Regions from separate parts of the Mesorhizobium sp. P160187 genome, predicted to be linked through region 4. Evidence: predicted binding sites of a transcription regulator. Region 4 holds the regulator's gene; each other region holds the start of a gene.
What was found. Region 4 encodes PhoB, which activates phosphate uptake and scavenging genes when phosphate is short. Its sites were predicted from a motif close to TGTCATNNANCTGTCAT; they were not measured.
Positions count from the first base shown of each region.

Region 1: a site for PhoB is predicted at 957-973, ahead of ugpB (sn-glycerol-3-phosphate ABC transporter substrate-binding protein UgpB). Genes of this name have one in related genera too.
Region 2: a site for PhoB is predicted at 1,020-1,036, ahead of AC3CCE_RS19425 (bifunctional 2',3'-cyclic-nucleotide 2'-phosphodiesterase/3'-nucleotidase). Genes of this name have one in related genera too.
Region 3: a site for PhoB is predicted at 866-882, ahead of AC3CCE_RS28705 (LTA synthase family protein). Genes of this name have one in related genera too.

Region 1 covers NZ_JBYMDX010000003.1:1,072,731-1,074,929, forward strand. Annotated here, with positions in the region: gene ugpB (sn-glycerol-3-phosphate ABC transporter substrate-binding protein UgpB) at 1-894, opposite strand, end outside; gene AC3CCE_RS08495 (bifunctional diguanylate cyclase/phosphodiesterase) at 1,368-2,199, shown strand, end outside.
Region 2 covers NZ_JBYMDX010000004.1:502,939-505,137, reverse strand. Annotated here, with positions in the region: gene AC3CCE_RS19430 (NAD(P)/FAD-dependent oxidoreductase) at 1-996, shown strand, start outside; gene AC3CCE_RS19425 (bifunctional 2',3'-cyclic-nucleotide 2'-phosphodiesterase/3'-nucleotidase) at 1,138-2,199, shown strand, end outside.
Region 3 covers NZ_JBYMDX010000005.1:829,395-831,593, reverse strand. Annotated here, with positions in the region: gene fabD (ACP S-malonyltransferase) at 1-655, opposite strand, end outside; gene AC3CCE_RS28705 (LTA synthase family protein) at 933-2,199, shown strand, end outside.
Region 4 covers NZ_JBYMDX010000003.1:1,193,593-1,195,791, forward strand. Annotated here, with positions in the region: gene AC3CCE_RS09110 (ROK family protein) at 1-429, shown strand, start outside; gene phoB (phosphate regulon transcriptional regulator PhoB) at 460-1,149, opposite strand; gene phoU (phosphate signaling complex protein PhoU) at 1,166-1,870, opposite strand; gene pstB (phosphate ABC transporter ATP-binding protein PstB) at 1,912-2,199, opposite strand, start outside.

The sequences.
Region 1 (2,199 bases), 120 kb from region 4:
CTTGGCGTCACTATCATAGGGAAGCTGGCCGATGCCGTAGTTCATGCCCGACTTGACGATGTCACCGAGACCCCCCGACGATTCGGTGAAGATGCCGCATTCGCCGGCAAGAAAGATCTGCTTGGCTTCGGAGGTACGGCCGCCATATTTGAAGGTGCCATCCTTGGCCAGGTCGGCGAGCGCCTGGAAATGATTGACGAAGATCGGCGCATTGATCTTGAGCTCGACGTCGGTTCCGGCAAGTCCGTTCTGGTTGGTGCCATAGGAAACGTCGTTCCAGGCAGCGAAGGCCTCAAGGTGGATCCAGGTCAACCACGTCGAGGTATAGCCGCAGGAAGCGGCGCCGCTCGCCTTGATCTTCTTGGCGGCTTCCCACACCTCGTTCCAAGTCTTTGGCGGGTTGTTCACATCAAGCCCGGCCTTCTGGAAAATATCCTTGTTGTAGTAGAGGATGGGCGACGAGGAATTATAGGGGAAGGACAGCATGGTCCCGTCCGGCTTCGAATAGTAACCGACGATGCCGGGCAAATACTGGCTCTTGTCGAAGGTCACGCCGGCGCTGGTCAGCACATCGGCCACCGGTTTGATCGCACCTTCGGCTGCCATCATGACGCCGGTACCCACGTCGAACACCTGGATGATGTCGGGCGCTTGCCCCGCACGATAGGCAGCGATGCCGGCATTCAGCGTTTCGGGATAGGTGCCCTTGAAAACAGGGAGAATTTCATAGTCGCTCTGGCTGGCATTGAAATCCTTGGCGATCTTGTCGACCACCTCGGCATTCGCGCCGGTCATGGCATGCCACCAACTGATCTGGGTGGCGGCGAAGGCGGAGGTGGTGGAAAGCAGGGTCAAGGTGGCGGCAACACCGGCCGCAAAGCCGAACAACTTCATGTTTCATCTCCCGTTTGTCATTGGCGAAAGGGGCACTCCCGCAAAGGCAATATGTGTCGCTGATGACAATCGGACAACGGATTTGTTGCTGTTTCGTGAATTTCATACCCGGCTAACTTCGCGCCCCCTCGCTCTGCAACGAGGACAGAGAGAAATGCCAAGCCGGCTCAGCGATACATGGGCGCGGTGGGCCTGCGACGATCGCCGACCGCCGGCGATGCATGAAGGGCCCCCGTGACAGCGCCACGCACCTGTACCATGCGGCCGCCATACCGGCGCTCGGCCAGATCGAGATGGTAGAGCGGCATCGCGCCAAGCGCTGCTGTGACCCTGTCTGGAATGAGACAGGATCGCCGCAAGGTACAACCCGAAAAACCCGCTGTAGTTGTAGCTCGCATAACCGATTCTTCGTCAAGCGCGACATACTAATCAAGTGGACGGCTTGATTGCTGTGGGAGAGCAGGTGGGGCGAGATGCTGACGGTCTATAATTGTATCGTGCATGAGCACGATCTGAGACTGGTCGCACTGGCAGCGCTCATTTGCGGTATTTCTTCCTTCTCGGCGGTCAACCTGCTTCGCCATGTCGACCGCTCGAGCGAGCGCAACCGCTATACCTGGCTGATGATAGCAGCCACTTCCACCGGCTTCGGTATCTGGGCGACGCATTTCATCGCAATGCTTGCCTTTTCTCCCGGAATCCCCAACGCCTACAATACGGAAATGTCGGCGCTTTCGCTCGCCGGTTCCGTCGCCCTGACCGCCGCGGGCATGTGGATCGCCACCTTGCGCCGGGGCATCGACTACCCTCTGGTCGGCGGCGCGGTCCTCGGTGCCGGTATCGCCGCCATGCACTATATCGGCATGGCCGCCTTCGAGGTCGAAGGGCGCATCGTCTGGAACCCGCTGCTGGTCGGCGTCTCGGTGCTGACAGGCGTCACCCTCGCCGCGCTGGCGCTGCTGGTCGTGTTGCGACGGCCGTCCATGCAGGCCACAATCGCCGCCGCCATCCTGTTGACGCTGGCGATCTGCAGCCTGCACTTCATCGCGATGGGCGCGGTGTCGATCTTCCCGGACTCCTCCATCGAGATATCGCAGTTCACGGTCGAACCGGTGTCGCAGGCCTTCGCCGCCGCTGCAGTCAGCATGGCTATCCTGGTGCTTTCAGCCGCAGCATTGTGGATCGACCTGCGCTTCCGTCGTCACAAGATCGAGGCCGAGCGCATGCACGGCCTCGCCAACGCCGCCGTCGAGGGCCTGATCGTATGCGACGGCGCCCGCATCGTCAGCGCCAATGACAGCATCG
Region 2 (2,199 bases), on a different contig from region 4:
CTGCTTGAGGACGGCAGTTCTGTTCCCTACGACACGCTGGTGCTCGCCACCGGCGCGCGTCATGCTTATTTCGGCCACGACGAATGGGAGCCTTTCGCGCCCGGGCTGAAGACGCTTGAAGACGCAACCACCATTCGGCGGCGCATCCTGCTCGCCTTCGAGCAGGCCGAGCGCGAGACCGATCCGGCCAAGCGCCAGGCACTGCTGACACTGGTCATCGTCGGCGGCGGCCCGACCGGCGTGGAGCTTGCCGGCACCATTGTCGAACTCGCGCATGAAACGCTGCGCGGCGAATTCCGCAACATCGACACGCGTGAGGCGCGTGTGGTGCTGGTCGAGGCCGGAGACAGGATCCTAGCCAATTTCGCGCCAAAGCTGTCCGACTATGCGCGCAAGGCGCTGGAGCGGCGGGGCGTCACGGTCGAGCTTGGCCGCGCCGTCACGCGCCTCGATGCCGAAGGCGTCGTCTTTGGCGATACGCATCTGCCGGCGCGAACCATCCTGTGGGCCGCCGGCGTGGCGGCTTCACCCGCGGGAGAGTGGCTGGGCGCGCCGGTGGACCGGGCGGGCAGGGTAATGGTCGAGCCCGATCTGACCGTGCCGAACAGTCCTGAAATCTTCGTCATCGGCGACACCGCGCATGTCTTGCGGCCGGACGGCAAACCGGTGCCCGGCGTGGCGCCCTCGGCCAAGCAGGAGGGCAAGCATGTCGCCGCGACGATCAGGGCGCGGCTGGCCGGCGATGGCGCGCCGCGGCCTTTCCGCTACAAACATGCCGGCGACCTGGCGACGATCGGCAAGTGGGCAGCCGCGATCGATTTCGGCTCGATCAAGCTCACGGGATGGCTTGCCTGGTGGCTGTGGGGCGTGGCGCATATCTACTTCCTGATCGGTTTCCGCAACCGGCTCTCGGTGTCGCTTAGCTGGCTATGGATCTATTTCACCGGCCAGCGCAGCGCGCGGCTGATCACCCAGGGCGACGATGACAAGGGCTGAGGTTCTCAACCGCGGCCAAGGATATTCATCCAGCCGTCACCTTTTGCTGATCGACTGACTTCCCGATGGACATGGCCGGTTTTCGGCGCGAAGCTTCCGCCCGGGGCTGGGATCTTGTCACGTCGCTGGGAAGGAAAACCAATGCCGCATCTCAATTACCCCGTCTCCCGCCGTAGTTTTCTTGCCGGTACGGCCGCCAGCGGGGCGCTGATCATGCTCCATCCGTTTTCCGCCCGCGCGCAGGCCAATCAGGCGCATCTGAGGATCATGGAGACCACCGACATCCATGTGAATGTGCTGCCTTACGACTACTACGCCGACAAAGCCAACGACACGATGGGCCTGTCACGGACGGCCTCACTGATCGCGGCGGTGCGCAAGGAAGCCACCAATGCGATGCTGATCGACAATGGCGATCTTTTGCAGGGCAATCCGATGGGCGATTACATCGCCTATGAGAAGGGCCTCAAGGAAGGCGATCTGCATCCGATCATGAAGGGCATGAACCTGCTGGGCTATGAATGCTCGACGCTCGGCAATCACGAGTTCAATTACGGCCTGTCGTTCCTCGACAAGGTGCTGGCCGGAGCCAATTTCCCCTTCGTCTGCGCCAATCTGATCCGCGGCACCGAGCTTGCCGCCAAACCGCGCGACGACAAGCTCTACCTCAAGCCCTATGTCATCCTCGACAAGAAGATCAAGGACGGGTCGGGCGCCGAGCAGCCGATCAAGATCGGCATCATCGGCTTTGTGCCGCCGCAGATCATGGTCTGGGACCTGAAGAACCTGGAAGGCAATGTCAGGACGCGCGACATCGTCGAGGCGGCCAGGGCATGGGTGCCGCAGATCAAGGAGGAGGGCGCCGACATCGTCATCGCGCTCTCGCATTCCGGCATCGATATCAAGCAGGGCGACGGCATGGAGAACGCCTCCTTCTTCGTCGCCGGCGTCGAAGGCATCGATGCGGTGTTCACCGGCCATCAGCATCTCGTCTTCCCCGGCAAGAAGGATTTTCAGGCGCTCGAAGGCGTCGACACCGAGAAAGGCACGCTGCAGGGCAAGCCCGCCGTGATGGGCGGTTTCTGGGGCTCGCATATGGGACTGATCGATCTGCTTCTGGAACGGGACGGATCGAAATGGCGCGTAGCCTCGGCCACATCGGAGGCAAGGCCGATCTACCAGCGCGTCGACAAGGCAAACAAG
Region 3 (2,199 bases), on a different contig from region 4:
CCTCGCGCATGACATCGGCCGCCGGCGCCATCAGCGCCGAATGGAAGGGTGCGGAGACCTGCAGCATCAGCGCCCGCTTGGCGCCCTTTTCGGTGCACAGTTTCGCGGCGAGTTCCACCGCCGCCCTGGCGCCGGAGATCACCAGCTGGCCGCCGCCATTGTCGTTGGCGATCTGGCAGACCTTGCCGGATCCCGTTGCGGCCTCGGTGCAAGCGGCTTCGACGTCGGGCTGTTCCAGTCCGATGATCGCCGCCATGGCGCCCTCGCCGGCCGGCACCGCCGCCTGCATGGCGTTGCCGCGGATGCGCAGCAGCCGGGCAGCATCGGCGACCGAAACGAAACCGGCCGCGGCAAGGGCGGAATATTCGCCGAGCGAATGACCGGCAACGTAGGCAACCTTGTCCTTCAGCGAAAAGCCGCGCGCTTCCAGCGAGCGGATTCCCGCCAGCGAGACCGCCATCAGCGCCGGCTGGGCATTGGCAGTCAGGGTCAGCGCCTCTTCCGGGCCTTCCCAGATCAGTTTCGACAGCTTTTCGCCCAACGCATCATCGACTTCCTCGAACACCCTGCGTGCCTCGGGGAAGGCGTCGGCGAGGTCCTTGCCCATGCCGACAGCCTGGCTGCCCTGTCCCGGAAAGGTGAATGCGACGGCCATTTGGGCGCTCTCCAGCGGCTGATTTTTCCTGCCTGTGACGCAAGGCGGACCGTCAAGTCAAGCCCGGAGGCGGCATTTCCGCTCTCGCTTGAACCGGAGCTGACCTCGAGTCCCTGTTCCCAAAGGCTTTTTGCCGATCACACCTGATGAAAACCGCTCACGAATCGTTTGCTGGCTCTTCTTATTTTCGCCACAGGCGCTAGCTTTTGCATGACAGTTCTATGACAGAACGGTGGCGCGAGTGGAAATGCGCGTTGCTTGGGCCGGGGGAAGAGACGTGGCTAGGATCAGGAAGGGCGCGGCCGTACCCGCGCCACAGTTCTTGGAAGACGATCCGTCCACCGGCTACCTGCCGGGGCGCAGATGGCCGGTCATCCGCTACGGTCTGGTCACGCTGCTTGCCTCCGCCATCCTGGTGTTCGCCATCGAATGGATCGTGCGCGGCGACTTCTTCGGCACAGTCGACTTCTTCCTGCAGCCAATCAAGCCGGGCTGGACCACCATCATTGTCTTTGCATTGGTGCTGATGGGACTGGACGCCGTGCTTGGCCGCAGTCACCAGAGCCTGATGATCGTGGCGCCGCTGACGCTGGCGCTGGCCTTTGTCGGGCATCAGAAGTCGCATTATCTCGGCGATCCGCTCTACCCAACCGATTTTCTTTATTCGCGCCAGATCATGGCACTGATGCCGCTCCTGGTGCGCGAACGGCCTTGGACGGCGCTCGCCATGGCGGTCGGCATCGTCGCCGGCCTGTCGCTGCTGATCTATGGCTGGCGGTTGTGGCGCCGCAAGGTTCCGATCCTCAGCCGCAAAGGGCGGCTGGCGCGGCTGACGCTGGCAGTGCCGCTGCTCGCCTTCTTCGTCTCGATAATGGACTACGCCACCTTCTCGTGGACCCGCGACCGGCTGCAGATCATCCCGATCATGTGGGACCAGAAGGAGAACTACGCCTCCAACGGGTTTGCGCTGGCCTTCGCACTCAACGTGCCGATGGCGCATGTCTCGGCGCCGGCGGGCTATTCCGACAAGGCGATCGACGCGATCGACAGGCCTGCTGTGGCGGCCTCGGTACCGGATGAGAAACCCGACATCATCGTGGTGATGAGCGAATCTTTCTGGGATCCGACCAAGCTGCCCGGCGTCACAATCACGCCTGACCCGATCCCCAATGTGCGGGCGCTGCGTTCCGGCTATATGTTTTCGCCGGAATTCGGCGGCATGACCGCCAACATCGAATTCGAGGCGCTGACCGGCTTTTCCAATGCCTTCCTGCCGGCGGGCTCGATCCCCTACCAGCAATATGTGCGCACGCCGACGCCGTCGCTGGCGACCTTCCTGAAAAGCGAGGGCTACCGGGCGCGCGCCATCCATCCGGGCACCAACTGGTTCTGGAACAGAGGCGCCGTCTATGCCGATTTCGGTTTCAACGATTTCCGCTCGGAAGAGACGCTGCCGCCACTGGAAAAGCGCGGGCCGCTGGCTTCCGATGCGTCGATGACCGACGAGATCATCGCAGAGGCCGACGCCAGCGAGCGGCCGGTGT
Region 4 (2,199 bases):
GGAAACTACGCCATCTGGCGGAGCGCCAAAATGATGGGCGAGGATGCCGAGCCGGTCGATATCGGCGACGCTGATATGCGCGCACTCGCCGCGCGCGCCCGCGAAACCGACGGCCCGGAGCGCGAAGCCTATCGCAAGGCCGGCGAGGCGCTCGGCTTCGGCCTCGGCAGCCTGTTTGCGCTGATCGATCCGGCACCCGTCGCCATGGTAGGCGTCAGCGCCGCCGCCTTCGACCTGATCGAACCGGCATTGCGCGAAGCGATCGCCCAGACCGCCGGCGGCCAGCACTCGAAATCGATCTCCTTCGACACCGAGCCCAACGAGCTGCCGCTGATCCGCGAAGGCTGTGCCATGCGCGCGCTCGGCTTCGTCGACCAGGAGATTTTCGCGCCGGGCATTCAGGCCAAATCCGGCAAGCATGTCGCCTGAATGGCCGGCAACGGCGCGACGCGCAGCATCCTAGTCTTCCCTGATCGCGTAGCCGGCGCCGCGAATGGTACGGATGACATCCGGCATGCGGCCGTTGTTGACCGCTTTGCGTAAGCGCCCGACATGCACGTCGACGGTTCGCTCGTCGATGTAGATCGTCTCGCCCCAGACATTGTCGAGCAGCTGGCTGCGCGAGAACACGCGGCCGGGATGGCGCATCATGAATTCGAGCAGCCGGAACTCGGTCGGTCCGAGCCTGATCTCGCTCTTCTTGCGGTAGACACGGTGCGACTCGCGGTCGAGCACGATGTCGCCGACCTTGAGCACGCTGGACAGCACTTCCGGCTTGGCCCGGCGCAGCAGCGCCTTCACGCGCGCCATGAACTCCGGCGTCGAGAATGGCTTGACCAGATAGTCGTCGGCACCGGTGGACAGGCCGCGCACGCGATCGCTTTCCTCACCGCGCGCGGTCAGCATGATGATCGGCAGCCGCTCGGTTTCGGGCCGCACTCTAAGCCGCCGGCAGAGCTCGATGCCGGAAACAGCCGGCACCATCCAGTCGAGCACCAGGAGATCGGGCACGTTTTCCTGCAGGCGGATCTCGGCCTCGTCGCCGCGTGTCACCACCTCGACCTGATAGCCTTCGGATTCGAGGTTGTAGCGGAGGAGCACGCCTAGTGGCTCCTCGTCCTCCACGACCATGATGCGTGGCGCGATCATAGGCAGTTCACCCTCATCAGGCCGGCGTGGCCATCGCCGTCTCGTCCTGCTTCGGACGATTGGCGGGCAATTGCTGGCCGGTCAGCACATAATACGCATTTTCGGCGATGTTGGTGACATGATCGCCGATGCGCTCAAGATTCTTGGCGCAGAACAAGAGATGCGTGCAGGCGGTGATGTTGCGAGGGTCTTCCATCATGTAGGTCAAGAGCTCACGAAACACGGACGTGTATTTGACGTCGATGCGCTCGTCGTCATTCCTGAGTTTTGCAAGCGCTGCCGCATCGGTGGCGGCATATTCCTCGACGACGCCTTGCACCTGGATCAGCACCAGTTGCGCCATGGCGTCGATGGAGTGCGAGAGGTCGCGCGGCGTGACGCTCAAGCCCACGGTGCCGACGCGTTTGGCGATGTTCTTGGCGAGGTCGCCGATGCGCTCGAGGTCGCCCGCCATGCGGATCGAGCCGACCACGGCGCGCAGATCGTTGGCCATCGGCTGGCGCTTGGCGATCAGCGTGATGGCGCGGTCGTCCAGTTCGCGCTGGCGCGCATCCATGATGGCGTCGTCGGAAACGACACGCTGTGCCAGCGCATTGTCCGAATTGAGCAGCGCCCTGGTCGAGCCGCTGACCATCGAGCCTGCCAGATCGCCCATGTCGCGGATCAGCTTGCTGATCTGCCCGAGCTCTTCATCGAAGGAGGCGACGGTATGTTCACCCATGATCTTGGTCCTCGTGCCTGAAAATTCACCCGCCGGACGGCTCAGCCGAAGCGGCCGGTAATGTAGTCCTGGGTGCGCTTGTCGTCGGGGTTGGTGAACATCTTGTCGGTGGCGCCCTCCTCGACGAGATAGCCGAGATGGAACATCGCCGTGCGCTGCGACACGCGCGCCGCCTGCTGCATCGAGTGGGTGACGATGACGATCGTGTAGTTCTGGCGCAGTTCGTCGATCAGCTCCTCGACACGGGCGGTGGCGATCGGATCGAGCGCCGAGCAGGGCTCGTCCATCAGGATCACCTCCGGCGACACGGCGATGGCGCGCGCGATGCA